DNA from 2 places in the Streptomyces sp. NBC_00466 genome. Region 1 is predicted to be linked to the other one. Evidence: riboswitches for the same ligand, from Rfam matches in the RefSeq annotation. Region 1 holds a riboswitch; the other holds the start of a gene.

Region 1 (7,282 bases):
GCAGCTTGTTGAGCTCCCCCTGGCCACGGGCGACGCTGTCCTGGAGGTCGCGGGCCTGCTTCTTCAGCTTGCCCTCCTGCTCCTTGGCGCCGTCGTACTTCTGACTGGCCGCGTCCACGTCTTCGTTGAGCTTGTCGACCTTGGCCTTGACCTCGCTCTTGGTCGGCTTCGGTTCTGCGTGCGCGGCCTGGGCGGTGAGGGCCACGGCTGCGGCAGCGGTCGCGGTGAGCACGGTGACACGAGCGCGGCTCGGCTGCTTGGGACGACGGTGGGACGCCACGGAGGCGAGCTCCTTCTTCCTCAGAGCCGCCGAACACGTAGCAAAACCGTGAAGGCTTCGGCGGTTCCTTCGCTGCCACTCTGGATGAGTGATCGACCGCGCGAAGGTTCGAGGCCCGACCTTAGTGACCTTCTTGTGATCAGTTCAAATCCTGTTGCCAAAAATCTTGGCCACTGAGTGCATATTTTACAGACACCGCACGGGCAGTAACGGTCACTTGACGCTGCGATGGAAAACGCACACCGCGAAGTCGGGCATTGTGCACAGGAGTTATCAGGCGCGCGAAAGCCTCTTCAGCAACAAGACGGACGCAACGGGCCTGGCGCCCGATCTCGCCACGCCGTCGGCGACCTCGCGGTCGGCCGACACGACCACCACGGGACGCCCGGCGGGCTCCGCCCTGACCAGCTGGCGGATCACCTCGTCCGCGGTCACCCCGGGCTTGCTGAACAGCACCCGTACCCCGCGCGGCGGCGCGAGCAGCACCGGCGCCGCGAGCTCGGCCCCGTCGAAGACACAGGTCATCTCGGCGCCCGTCTGCGCGGCGAGCATCGAGAGACCGCCGAGCAGCCGCAGCCGCTGCTTCTCCAGCGGCAGTTGCGGATAGCCGGTCTTGGTGACGTTGTAGCCGTCCACCACCAGATGGGCCTGCGGCAGCGAGAGCAGCTGGTCCAACAGGGCCGGGTCGGTGTCCGAAAGCGCCCTGGCCGCGATGTCCTTGGGTGAGAGCCGGCCGGGCTCGACGGCGTCGACGGAGTCGGCGGGGCGCGTGGTCACCGGCGGCAGGGCCAGTTCGCGCCGGAGCCCCTGGGCCGCGTCGAGCACCGTGTCGAGCAGCAGCCGCAGCCGCATGTCCTCGACGGAACGCCCCTCGCGTACGGCGCGGCGCCCGGCCTCGACCGCCGCCTCGGCCTCACCGAGCCGGGCCTTCAGCCGCCGCGACTCGCTCTCCGCCGCGGCGACCCGGGCCGCGGCGTCGGATCTGACCGTGTCGAGCTCGGAGCCTGAGCGGCGCAGCGCCGCCTCGCCGCGCTTCACATCGCTCTGCGCGCTGCGCAGCTTGCGCTGAAGCGATTCGGCGTCCTTGCGGGCCGCGTCCAGCTCCGTACGCAGCCGCTCGTTCTCGGACCTGGTCTGCGCCCGCGCGTCAGCCAGCTCCGCGCGCAGCCGCTCCAGCTCGTGCCGGCCTGCTTCGTCGGCGCGCTCGGCGACCACACGCTGGGCCTCCTCGCCCGCGGCGGCGACGAGCTTCACCCAGCCGGGCGGGCGCAGTACGTAGGCGGCCGCCGCCACATCCACCGGGTCGGCGGCCGCGGGGGGCGAGCCGGCCTCGAGCGCCCCGGTCAGTTCGGGCTGGGACTCCTTCAGCCGCTCACCGATCCGCCGGCGGAACAGCGCGTCGCCCGCCAGGGCCGCAGCCATCGCGTTGCCCGCGAACTTGGCCCGTCTGGTGGGGGTGAACCGGGCGTACTGCCGCAGCTGCGCCGGGAGTTCGGGTACGGTCAGCCCGCCGAAGGCGTCGGAGACGAGCGCGACGACGCGCCGCCTCACCGCTTCGGGCAGCGGACGGTCGAGCGCCTCCGCGGCGTCGCCGGCCGCGTCGGCCGGCTCCGCACCGCGTTCGGACTCCACCATCCGTCACCCCACTGTCACTCTTCAGGGGGCTCCCTCAGGAGCCGCCGCCCGGCCTGTCCACCAGCTCGATCTGGTCCACCGCGTTGCACCACCGGCAGCGCACCTGCTCGATGGTCTCACTGACCACCTCGCGCTCCTCCACCTTGGGCTCACCGGCCAGGTCGAGATGTATGTACTCGACAACTTTCGACGAGCGCGTCACATCGAACCGGGTGAGATTGCCGCAGAGCGTGCAGCGCCACCGGGTGTCGGCGGTCGGCATGGGAACCGTCGTCATACGTGCGTCCTCTTCGTTCGTACTGCCTCGGTCGCGGTGCGCCATCGGACTGCGGATGTACTCCCCGCAACCCTACGGCCTACGGGATACCCCGGGGGCGGACCTGCCGACCGTACGGGGCCCGGCGAGGCGATCTGCCCGATTGCGTCCGGTTGGGCCATGCTCGGTCAATGTTCACGTGGCGGGATGCACCCGGACGGAAGGCGCCGGGGCGGCGCGGAGACACGCTCGGCGGGCCGGTGGTGACGTACGGCCTGATCGGCGTCTGCTGCCTGGTCTTCCTGATGAGCCCCGTCTCCGGGCTCGATCCGGCCTACGGAACCGGCGACAACCTCCTCGCCGCCCAGAGCGCGTACTTCGAACACTGGGGGGTCGTTCCCACCGAACTGATGAGCGGTACATCAGGCGCCCTGCTCACCCCGCTCACCGCGCTCTTCATCCACGCGAACTGGCTGCATCTGCTGGGCAACATGCTGTTCCTCTACGTCTTCGGCGCGATGGCCGAGGAGCGCATGGGGCGTCTGCACTTCACCGTCTTCTATGTGGTGAGCGGCTACATCGCCCTGACGGCGTACGCGCTCACCCACTCGGGCTCCGACCAGACCCTGGTGGGTGCGTCGGGTGCGATCTCGGCGGTGCTCGGCGCCTTCCTGAGCCTCTTCCCCCGGGCCCGGGTGACGAGCATCTTCCCGTTCCTGCTGTTCCTGCCGCTGCGCTTCCCCGCCTGGATCGTGCTGGTCTTCTGGTTCGTCCTGCAGTGGCTGGCGGCGGGGCAGCAGACCGGCACCGGTCCCGGGGTCGCCTACACGGCTCATCTGGTGGGGTTCTCGCTGGGCTTCGGCTACGCGGCGGTGCGGTACTGGCGTACGACTAGAGTGAAACTCCCAGCGACGGCCACCGAGGGAGAAAGCAAGCCGTGATCACCGCGATCGTGCTCATCAAGACCAGCGTGGACCGGATCCCCGAGATCGCCGAATCGCTCGCCGCCCTGGAGAACATCAGCGAGGTCTACTCCGTCACCGGGACGTACGACCTGATCGCACTGGTCCGGGTGGCCCGCCACGACGATCTGGCGGACATCATCCCCGGCCGGATCAGCAAGATCCCCGGGGTGGAGGCCACGGACACGCATGTGGCGTTCCGTACCTACTCGCAGCACGACCTGGAAGCGGCCTTCGCCATCGGCCTGGACGCGTAACGGCCGCCCTGCCGCAGGCGGCGAGGCCGGCAAGCCCCGCCGCCGCGCCGGACGGCCGTACGCATCCGCGTCGCCTCGGTCAGACGGCCGGCACGCAGCGGCCGTCCTCGGTGCGGTAGTTCCAGCGGGCACCGTCCCGCACCAGTTCCTTCACCGCGCCCACGAAGCGCTCCACGTGCTCGTCCGGCGTACCGGCGCCGAAGCTCACCCGGACGGCGTTGAGCGAGCGCTCGCCCGGCTCACCCTCCGGGGCACCGCACTCGCCCTGGTCCTGCGGGTCGCTGCCGAGCAGGGTCCGTACGAGCGGGTGGGCGCAGAACAGACCGTCGCGCACCCCGATGCCGTACTCGGCGGAGAGCGCCGCGGCGAAGTGCGAGCTGTTCCACCCGTCCACCACGAACGAGATGACACCGACCCGCGGGGCGTCGTCGCCGAAGAGCGAGAGGACCTGGACCGCCTCCACTTCGCCGAGCCCGTCGAGGACCTTGCGGACCAGCGTCTGCTCGCGCTCGACCAGCGAATCGAAGCCCGCGTCGGTGAGCGCCCGGCAGGCGGACGCGATGGAGTGGACGCCGATGACGTTGGGCGATCCGGCCTCGTGGCGGGCGGCCGTGGTGTGCCACTCGACGTCGACACCGCCGTCGGCGCGCCGGGCCACGCTGCGGGAGGCGCCGCCACCCGCGAGGTACGGCTCGGCGGCGAGCAGCCAGTCGGAACGGCCCGCGAGGACCCCGGAGCCGAACGGCGCGTACAGCTTGTGGCCCGAGAAGGCGACCCAGTCGACGTCGAGCGCCGCGATGTCCACGGGGTGGTGCGGTGCGAGCTGCGCCGCGTCCAGCACGATGCGCGCCCCGTGGGCGTGGGCGGCGGCCGCCAGCTCCTGCACCGGCCACAGCTCACCGGTGACGTTGGACGCCCCGGTGACACAGACCAGGGCAGGTGCCTCCGGCGTCGTACGGTCCGCCAGCGCGCGCTCCAGGGTCTCGACGGCCTGCTGCGGGGTGCGCGGGGCGTTGAGGTAGGTCACGGCGGCGTCGCGCCAGGGCAGCAGCGAGGCGTGGTGCTCGGTCTCGAAGACGAAGACCTCGCAGCCCGCGGGGACCACCGCGGCCAGCAGATTGAGCGAGTCCGTGGTCGAACGGGTGAAGACGACCTGGTCGTCCGGGCGGCAGCCGAGGAACTCGGCGACCGTCGTCCGGCTGTTCTCGAAGAGGTCGGTGGAGAGCTGCGAGAGGTACCCGGCGCCGCGGTGCACGCTGCCGTAGTACGGGGCGTACGCCGCCACGTCGTCCCAGACGCGCTGGAGGGCCGGGGCGCTCGCCGCGTAGTCCAGTGCCGCGTAGGTGACCTCGCCGCCGGTGACGAGCGGGACCAGGACATCCCTCCCGAGAACGGGAAGATTCTCGGAGGAATCCTTACAAACCGACGCGTTGACGGCAGCGCTGGGAACAGACATGACGAACTCCCGGAAAAGGGCAGGCGAATTCACTGCGCGTGCCACACGCGGCAGTGCAAGGAAAGGGGTGCGGAGAAGGGGGCTACTGCCCTATCGCATTCGCTGAACCACGGAAGAACTCCCTCGACGACCAGGATCCCTGTCGAGGGATCCGCGCTTGCCGAGGACTTCACTGCCCACGGCCTGGTCTTCACCCAGGGCACCCCGCCACGGACGGAGGGTTGCCGGACAGCGGGCTGGGGCCGTAGTCGCTGTCACTCATGACCTGAAGAGGATCCTGCCATACGTGTACGGACGTGCCAAGGCGCAGTCCACAGCCTGAGACCGGTTGCCGGCCGGAGGCTGCGCGACTGCGCCCTGGGTTCTTCTGTGCGCCGGGTGCCCTGCGCCCTTGGTGTCCGGGCTGGGGGCTCAGGTGTTGCTGGCCGCGACCCAGCGCTCCAGCGCCGCGGCCGCCGCCCCCGAGTCGATGGAGTCGGTGGCCCGGGCGATGCCCGCCGCGATCCGCTCATTGAGGGATCCGGTGCCCGGGTCCAGCGCGACCAGCGCGGCTGCCGAGTTCAGCAGGACCGCGTCCCGTACCGGACCGGCCTCACCGGCCAGCAGCCTGCGGGCCACATCCGCGTTGTACGACGAGTCGCCGCCGCGCAGCGCCTCCACCGGGACCAGCCCGATGCCCACGTCGCGCGGGTCGAAGGTCTCCTCGCGCACCGTGCCGTCCGCCACCGTCCAGACCCTGGAGGTGGCGGTGGTGGTGAGCTCGTCCAGCCCGTCGTCGCCGCGGAACACCAGGGCGGACGAACCGCGCTCGGCCAGCACCCCCGCGATGATGGGCGCCACCCGCGCGTCGGAGACACCGGTCGCCTGCGCACGGACCTTCGCGGGGTTGGTGAGCGGACCCAGGAAGTTGAAGGTGGTGCGGATGCCCAACTCCTTCCGGGCAGCGGCCACATAGCGCAGCGCGGGGTGGAACTTCACCGCGAAGCAGTAGGTGATGCCCGCCTCTCCGGCGACCTCGGCGACCCGCTCCGGGGCCAGCTGGAGATTGACGCCCAGCTTCTCCAGGACGTCGGACGCCCCGCTCTGGGACGACGCCGCCCGGTTGCCGTGCTTGACGACCTTGGCGCCGGTGCCCGCCACGACGATGGAGGACATGGTCGAGATGTTCACGGTGTTGGCGCCGTCGCCGCCGGTGCCGACGATGTCCACGCTCGGGCCCGGCACGTCGATCAGCCTGGCGTGCGCGTACATCGCCCGGACCAGACCGCTGATCTCCGCGACCGTCTCGCCCTTGGCGCGCAGGGCGACCGCGAACCCGGCGATCTGCGCGTCCGTCGCCTCGCCGCGCATGATGCGGTCCATCGCCCAGGCGGTGGCGTCCGCACTCTGGTCGATGCCGCGCAGCAGGGAGTCGAGAACGCCCGGCCAGGAGTGGGCCGCCACGCTGTCGCCGCCGACCGGGGTCACAACGCTCATGGTCCACTCCTGGGTCCACCGTCGAATAGGGATGCGGCCAGCTTATCCAGCTCCGGGGGACAGCGAAGAGCCCCGTCCATCGAATGGACGGGGCTCCTGCTGTGGCGACTTTTCAGTCGGTCAGGTGATCAGTGGTGACCGTGGCCGCTGGTGATCTCCTTGTACTCCTCGGCAGTGGGCTTCTCGATCTGGTTGTGCTCGCCGTAGTAGCCCTTGCTCAGCTTGGCGCGGACCCGGGTGAGACGGGACACCTTGCGCGCGACACCGTTCTCGTCGACCTCGGGGCCGATTTCGAGCGGCTGGTACTGCTCGTGCGCGGTCAGGGTGTGCAGCTGCGCGGGCTTGAGCGGCTCGTGCACCTCGATGAACTCACCGTGCGGCAGGCGCTTGATGACGCCGGACTCGCGTCCGTGCAGCACCTTCTCCCGGTCACGGCGCTGCAGACCCAGGCACCAGCGCTTGGCGACGATGAACGCGATGACCGGTCCGACGAACATCCCGACCCGGACGAACCAGGTGATGGCGTTGATCGACAGATCGAAGTGCGTTGCCCAGAGGTCGTTGCCGCCGCCGACGAGCAGGATCAGGTAGAGCGTGATCCAGGCGACGCCGAGACCCGTACGCGTCGGGGCGTTGCGCGGGCGGTCCAGGATGTGGTGCTCGCGCTTGTCCCCGGTGATCCAGGACTCGATGAACGGATAGACGCCGATACCGACCAGGACCAGCGGGAAGACCACGATCGGGATGAACACGCCCAGGACGAGTGTGTGACCCCAGGCGTTGATCTCCCAGCCCGGCATGATGCGGACGAGCCCCTCGGAGAAGCCCATGTACCAGTCGGGCTGGGCGCCGGTCGACACCTGGTCCGGACGGTACGGGCCGATCTCCCAGATCGGGTTGATCGAGGCGATCGCGGCCATGGCTGCGATGACACCGAAGACCAGGAAGAAGAAGCCTCCG
Region 2 (7,282 bases), 1.6 Mb from region 1:
CCGAGACGAGACCGCCGCCGCCCCGCTTGGACGTGAGTTCACCGTCGTCGCGGAGGGTGTACGAGACGGGACCACGGTTGGAGGCGACGAGGACGCGGGCGGCGTGCGGAGAGGCCATGACGCGAACCTAGCCCGTGCGGCAAACGCTCAAACGCGTACGGGCGGGAGGGGGCGCCCGCTGTCCGCCGTCAGTGCGCCGCGGGGGCCGTGTCCGCTGCCGGGGCGAGGTCGTCGTCGGGGACGGAGATCACCCAGTGGGTGGCCTGCCGGGGCCGGAGGTAGAGCGCCCAGTACAGCGCGGCGGCGGCAACGATGACACCGGTGATGACCAGGCTCTTGACGCTCTGCTGGTACAGCACCCAGGCCAGCACGACGACCAGCAGGGCGGGGATCGCCGGCCACAGCGGCATCCGCCAGGCCAGCCGGTGCTTGTGCTCACCGCGGCGCGACACCAGGGCGCCCAGCGCGACGAAGACGTACATCGCGGCCACCGCGACACCGGTGACATCGCTCAGCGTGTCCAGATTGACGAAGCACAGCACCGCTCCGGGGACGCCGACGGCCAGCGTCGCCGCCCAGGGGGAGCCGTAGCGCTTGCCGATGTGGGAGAGGACGCGGTTGGCGGCGGTCGGCCAGGCCGCGTCGCGCGCCGATGAGTAGACGACGCGGGAGTTCTGGATCACCATCACGATCGCCGCGTTGATGATCGCCAGCGCGATGCAGAGGCTGACGAAGGTGCCGACGCCGGAGTTGCTCCAGGACTGCACCATGCCGGCGACGTTGCCCGCGGCGAGGGTCTTGAGGTCCGGGGCGCCGAGCGTGATCGCGACGACCGGGATCAGGACGACGGCCGCGCCGATCCCGAGCGTCCACAGCACGGTGCGGGAGACGTTGCGGCGCGGGTTGTCCATCTCCTCGGCCAGGTACACGGCGGTCGAGAAGCCCTGGAGGATGAAGAGCGCGGTGGCGAGACCGGTCACGATCAGACCGGCGGTGACGGCCGAACTCTGGCCGCGCCCCGCGTCCATCACCGGGTGGATGAGGACCGAAGCGGAGCGGCTGGTGTGGGTGAAGCCGAGGAAGGCGACGACCGCGCAGGCCACGACTTCCAGGACCAGGAAGATGCCGGTGATCCAGGCGTTGGCGCGCAGGTCGAGCAGGCCCATCGCGGTGGCGAGGAGCATCACACCGGCCGCGGTGTACTGCGGGTTCAGATGCACGATCGGCGCCAGATAGTCGGCGGTGCCCAGCGCGATGATGGGCGGCACGATCATGACGACGATCAGCGAGAGGACGAAAACCAGCCAGCCGGCGAGGCGGCCCATGAGGGTGCCGACCATGGCGTACTCGCCACCGGAGCTCGGTATGAGCGTGCCCAGCTCCGAGTAGGTGAACGCGACACCGATGCAGAGCAGGCCCGCGATGGCGATGGTGAGGGCCGTTCCGGTGCCCAGGGTGGCGAACGAGTCCGGCACGATCACGAAGAGCGACGATGCCGGGGTCAGACAGGAGAGGGTGAGCAGCGTCCCTCCCACCACACCGATGGACCGGGTGAGCTTGGGAGATCCCCCTGCCGTCGCGGCACGGGTGTCGGCCTCCGGCTTCCCGGGGGTCTCGGCAACGGTCGTGTCGGGCGTAGAGGTCATCCGTTGTCCCATCGGTGCTGGCGTCATGAGGCTGGCGGCATGAGGGGCAGGCACCTTCGGGAATTCGCTGGGGATTCGCTGAAGAGAGCCGCACATGCGGGGCGGACCGCGACGACGTCCACGCCGCTCCGGTGTCCGAATACAACTCGCGACGACGATTCCCGTCAAGGGTTCGCTAAAGCGTCACCGCAACGAAATCCGTTGTTTGTTTACGGTGTTGCGGTGCTCATTCCCGCTGAGAGTGCGGTGGCTACACGGATATCGCGGCCTGGCGAGGGCTGCGGATTCTCGTGTCGACTATGGCTAAAACCTTTCCATGGACAGCCGACAGCCGACAGCCGACAGCCGACAGCCGACAGCCGTCGGACACGGCCCGCCGCCCGTCAGGCCGCCCGGCGGGCCGTGTACTCCCCGACGCTCCGCATCGGCGGCCGCTCCTCGGTGTCCACCGCGTACGTCCGCGGTACGAAGCCCGACCCCTCCGCGCCCCGCTCGAACTGCGTCAGCGCCGGCCGCACCAGCTGCCCCCGCGACAGCCGCAGCTGCGCCGTGCGGTAGATCGCCGCCGCCATCCGGCCCAGCGCGAGCCCGTCCTGGTGACGGTGTTTGCGCGAGCCCACGTCGACCTGCGCCAGCGCGTCGAGCCCCACCGTGTGGAGTGCGTCGACCAGCAGGCCCAGCTCCACCCCGTAACCGACCGGGAAGGGCAGCTGTTCGAGCAGCGAGCGCCGTGCCGCGTACTCGCCGCCCAGCGGCTGGACGAAACCGGCCAGCTGCGGCCAGTGCAGGTTCAGCAGTGGCCGCGCCACCAGCTCGGTCACCCGCCCGCCCTGACCGGCGGTCTCGCCGAGCGGCCGGTCGTACATGGCCTTCACGAACTGCACATCGGGCTCGGTCAGCAGCGGCCCGACGATCCCCGAGACGAAGTCCGCCGAGAACTCGCGCAGGTCGGCATCCACGAAGCAGACGATGTCGCCGCCGGTCACCAGGAGCGAACGCCACAGCACCTCGCCCTTGCCGGGCACGGCCGGAATCCGCGGCAGGATCTCGTCCCGGTGCACCACGCGAGCCCCGGCGGCGGCGGCGACAGCGGCCGTACGGTCGGTGGAGCCGGAGTCGATGACCACCAGCTCGTCCACGAGCGGTGCCGGCAGGCCGTCCATCAGCTCCCGCCTGATGGTCGCGACGATCGCCCCGACCGTCGCCTCCTCGTTGAGCGCGGGCAGGACGACACTCACCCGCGTGCCGCGTTTGGCCGCGATCAGCCGGTCCAGCGGACGGTCGGCCGCCGACCAGGAACGCCTGGCCAGCCAGCGGTCCACCTCTTCCAGCACGGCGCGTCTCCTTGACTGTGAGCCATCTCGCGGATCGGACGACTATCTCAACTGTCACTGCCTTCGGTTACAGTCTTGAACAACGCAAATGGCCACGGGATGCCGGGGTCAGCAGTGCGGACAAACACGCCGGGCCTCAAGGCTCGCGTCATAAGCGCTCATCCAGAGGGACTGAGGGAACGGCCCGTAGAAGTCCCGGCAACCCTCCTGCCGACCGCGAGGTCATGGTGGGGAAGGTGCCAATTCCGTCTTGCGGCGAAGTACGTCGCGAGGAAGATGAGGAGAGGACCTCGCCACCATGGCTGTGCAGACCGTCACCAGCACCAACGACTCCACCGGGCCTGTCGATCTCGGCCCCGCCGCCGCCCTCTCGTGCCGCGAGTGCGGAGAGCGTTTCCCGCTCGGCCCCCTCTTCGCCTGCGCGTCCTGTTTCGGGCCGCTCGAAGTGGCGTACGACCTGCCGAGCGGCTCCCCCGACGAGCTGAAGAAGCGCATCGAGGCCGGCCCGGACAACATCTGGCGCTACGCCCCGCTGCTGCCCGTCCCCGCCGGTGTGGCCGACCAGCCCAATATGAACCCGGGCTTCACCAAGCTGGTCAAGGCCGACAACCTCGCCCGCGAGCTGGGTGTCACCGGCGCTCTGCACATCAAGGACGACTCCGGCAACCCGACGCACTCCTTCAAGGACCGTGTCGTCGCGATCGCCGTCGAGGCCGCCCGCGCCTTCGGCTTCACCACGCTCTCCTGCTCATCGACGGGCAACCTGGCCGGTGCCGTCGGCGCCGCCGCCGCCCGCGCCGGCTTCCGCTCCTGCGTGTTCATCCCGCACGACCTGGAGCAGGGCAAGGTCGTGATGGCCGCGGTCTACGGCGGCGAACTGGTCGGCATCGAGGGCAACTACGACGACGTCAACCGCTTCTGCTCCGAGCTCATCGGCGACCCGATCGGTGAGGGCTGGGGCTTCGTCAACGTCAACCTCCGCCCGTACTACGGCGAGGGCTCCAAGACCCTGGCGTACGAGATCTGCGAGCAGCTCGGCTGGCAGCTGCCCGACCAGATCGTCATCCCGATCGCGTCGGGCTCCCAGCTCACGAAGATCGACAAGGGTCTCCAGGAGCTGATCAAGCTCGGTCTGGTCGAGGACAAGCCGTACAAGATCTTCGGCGCGCAGGCCGAGGGCTGCTCGCCGGTCTCCACCGCGTTCAAGGCCGGCCACGACGTCGTACGGCCGCAGAAGCCGGACACGATCGCCAAGTCGCTCGCCATCGGCAACCCGGCGGACGGCCCGTACGTCCTGGACATCGCCCGCCGCACCGGCGGCGCCGTCGAGGACGTCAACGACGCGCAGATCGTCGACGCGATCAAGCTGCTGGCCCGTACCGAGGGCATCTTCGCGGAGACCGCGGGCGGCGTGACCGTCGGCGTGACGAAGAAGCTCATCGAGGCCGGTCTGCTCGACCCGTCCCTCACCACCGTCGTACTGAACACGGGTGACGGCCTCAAGACCCTGGACGCGGTCGCCCCGACGTCCGGCCCGACCGCGACGATCCGTCCGACCCTGGACGCGTTCCGCGAGGCCGGCCTGGCCACGGGCGCCTGACCCGGGCTCCTGTCCCGCCCCGTCCGTACTCGCCCGCTCCGTCCGACTCGTCCCGCCCCGGACTCCTGGAAGGCAATCCGCATGAGCGTCAAGGTCCGCATCCCCACCATCCTCCGCACCTACACGGGCGGCCAGGCCGAGGTCGCAGCCGACGGCGGCACCCTCTCCGAGGTCATCGCCGACCTGGAGAAGAACCACACCGGCATCGCGGCCCGCGTCCTGGACGACCAGGGCAAGCTGCGCCGCTTCGTGAACGTCTACGTGAACGACGACGACGTGCGCTTCGAGCAGGGCCTGGAGACGGCGACGCCGGACGGCGCGGGCATTTCCATCATCCCGGCCGTCGCCGGCGGCTGAGCAAGCCCCTGCGGCGCCGCGGCGCTGCTGCGGCGCGCCCCGGGCGGGCCCGTCGCCCTGCTGTCCGCCCTGCCGTCTGCTGAACCTGTTGCCCTCTCCGCGTACGAAGCGGAGGGGGCAATTCAGCATGATTGAACACGGTAGAGTTGGGGCAGCCCCCTTGATCCTTCTTGATCGCCCGTGCCAGGAGCAGCTGAGCACGCGTCAATGTGTGGGCAATGCGTTCGATCTCTTTGCGTCGTAAGTGCCCTTTGCCCGGCCCGACTTGCCCGGGGATCCCCGGAAATCCGCCCAATGGGGCGTTCAGCCGCGCTCAGAATTCTCGTCCGATTGACCTGTTGCAGAGGGCAGTTGGGCAGATACATTCAGCCGCGGTCGACGCGTTCCGGCGCAAGGTCTGACCCGGATCCCGCGAAGTGCGGGCTCTGTGCAAGGGCCAGTAATAGGGGAGTTAGGCATGGCTCAGGGCACCGTCAAGTGGTTCAACGCGGAGAAGGGGTACGGCTTCATCGCGGTCGACGGTGGTGCGGATGTTTTCGTCCACTACAGCGCGATTCAGATGGACGGCTACCGCACCCTTGAAGAAGGTCAGCGAGTCGAGTTCGAGATCTCGCAGGGCCAGAAGGGTCCGCAGGCGGACATGGTCAAGCTCGCCGTCTGATCTCGGCGCGATCGGCCACCGACCCACTCACGCCGAGAGGCCCGCACCCCACACCGGGGCGCGGGCCTCTCGTGCGTCCGGGGGCCTCCGAGACCGCCCGCGCGTGGGGCTGGTATCCACCGAAGGCGCTTGCGCCCTCTCGTCGCCCGACCACCACCCCTCAACGACCCCGCTTCGCGGGGGCACCTTGCACTCACAGGGGCCGAGTGCTAATCATTGGCGTTAGCACTCTCCCAGTGAGAGTGACAGAAGGACCGGGTTGGTGAGGCCCGCGGGCCGGGTGGGGCAAGGAACCACCGGGCAAGCAGGCCGTCCGTCGCGGGCACCGCCAGGTCTGACGCTTTCCACCCCCTGTCCGGGAGGACCACTTCACATGGCCAAGATCATCGCGTTCGACGAGGAGGCACGGCGCGGTCTCGAGCGCGGGATGAACCAGCTCGCCGACGCCGTCAAGGTCACCCTCGGCCCCAAGGGCCGCAACGTCGTCCTTGAGAAGAAGTGGGGCGCCCCCACGATCACCAACGATGGTGTTTCCATCGCCAAGGAGATCGAGCTCGAGGACCCGTACGAGAAGATCGGCGCCGAGCTGGTCAAGGAGGTCGCCAAGAAGACGGACGACGTCGCCGGTGACGGTACGACCACCGCGACCGTCCTGGCGCAGGCGCTGGTTCGTGAGGGCCTCCGCAACGTCGCCGCCGGTGCCAACCCGATGGCCCTGAAGCGTGGCATCGAGAAGGCCGTCGAGGCCGTCTCCGCCGCTCTGCTGGAGCAGGCCAAGGACGTGGAGACGAAGGAGCAGATCGCTTCGACCGCCTCCATCTCCGCCGCCGACACCCAGATCGGCGAGCTCATCGCCGAGGCGATGGACAAGGTCGGCAAGGAAGGCGTCATCACCGTCGAGGAGTCGCAGACCTTCGGTCTTGAGCTTGAGCTCACCGAGGGCATGCGCTTCGACAAGGGCTACATCTCGGCGTACTTCGCCACCGACATGGAGCGTATGGAGGCGTCGCTCGACGACCCGTACATCCTGATCGTCAACTCCAAGATCGGCAACGTGAAGGACCTCCTTCCGCTGCTCGAGAAGGTCATGCAGTCCGGCAAGGCGCTGCTGATCATCGCGGAGGACGTCGAGGGCGAGGCGCTGTCGACCCTGGTCGTCAACAAGATCCGCGGCACCTTCAAGTCCGTCGCCGTCAAGGCTCCGGGCTTCGGCGACCGCCGCAAGGCCATGCTCGGCGACATCGCCATCCTCACCGGTGGCACGGTCATCTCCGAGGAGGTCGGCCTCAAGCTGGAGAGCGCCGGTCTCGACCTGCTCGGCCGCGCCCGCAAGGTCGTCATCACCAAGGACGAGACCACGATCGTCGACGGTGCCGGTGACAGCGACCAGGTCCAGGGTCGCGTCAACCAGATCCGCGCCGAGATCGAGAACTCCGACTCGGACTACGACCGCGAGAAGCTCCAGGAGCGCCTCGCGAAGCTGGCCGGCGGCGTGGCCGTCATCAAGGCCGGTGCCGCGACCGAGGTCGAGCTCAAGGAGCGCAAGCACCGCATCGAGGACGCCGTTCGCAACGCGAAGGCGGCCGTCGAGGAGGGCATCGTCGCCGGTGGTGGCGTGGCCCTGCTCCAGGCTTCCGCGGTGTTCGAGAAGCTTGAGCTCGAAGGCGACGAGTCGACCGGCGCC

Evidence for each region. Region 1 has a riboswitch for S-adenosylmethionine ahead of OG210_RS24240 (aminotransferase class V-fold PLP-dependent enzyme). Riboswitches for the same ligand answer to the same signal wherever they lie in the genome.
Region 2: another riboswitch for S-adenosylmethionine. It lies ahead of thrC (threonine synthase); the one in region 1 lies ahead of OG210_RS24240 (aminotransferase class V-fold PLP-dependent enzyme).

The regions. Positions count from the first base shown of each region.
Region 1 covers NZ_CP107896.1:5,391,010-5,398,291, reverse strand. The annotation lists gene OG210_RS24265 (NlpC/P60 family protein) at 1-280, opposite strand, end outside; gene OG210_RS24260 (NYN domain-containing protein) at 554-1,915, opposite strand; gene OG210_RS24255 (hypothetical protein) at 1,950-2,192, opposite strand; gene OG210_RS24250 (rhomboid family intramembrane serine protease) at 2,363-3,112, shown strand; gene OG210_RS24245 (Lrp/AsnC ligand binding domain-containing protein) at 3,109-3,390, shown strand; gene OG210_RS24240 (aminotransferase class V-fold PLP-dependent enzyme) at 3,470-4,846, opposite strand; SAM riboswitch class IV at 4,995-5,112, opposite strand; gene trpD (anthranilate phosphoribosyltransferase) at 5,258-6,322, opposite strand; gene OG210_RS24230 (ubiquinol-cytochrome c reductase cytochrome b subunit) at 6,451-7,282, opposite strand, start outside.
Region 2 covers NZ_CP107896.1:3,754,410-3,761,691, forward strand. The annotation lists gene OG210_RS16750 (trehalose-6-phosphate synthase) at 1-118, opposite strand, end outside; gene OG210_RS16755 (APC family permease) at 189-1,646, opposite strand; gene OG210_RS16760 (glucosyl-3-phosphoglycerate synthase) at 2,030-2,980, opposite strand; SAM riboswitch class I at 3,136-3,263, shown strand; gene thrC (threonine synthase) at 3,279-4,580, shown strand; gene OG210_RS16770 (MoaD/ThiS family protein) at 4,662-4,937, shown strand; gene OG210_RS16775 (cold-shock protein) at 5,395-5,598, shown strand; gene groL (chaperonin GroEL) at 5,972-7,282, shown strand, end outside.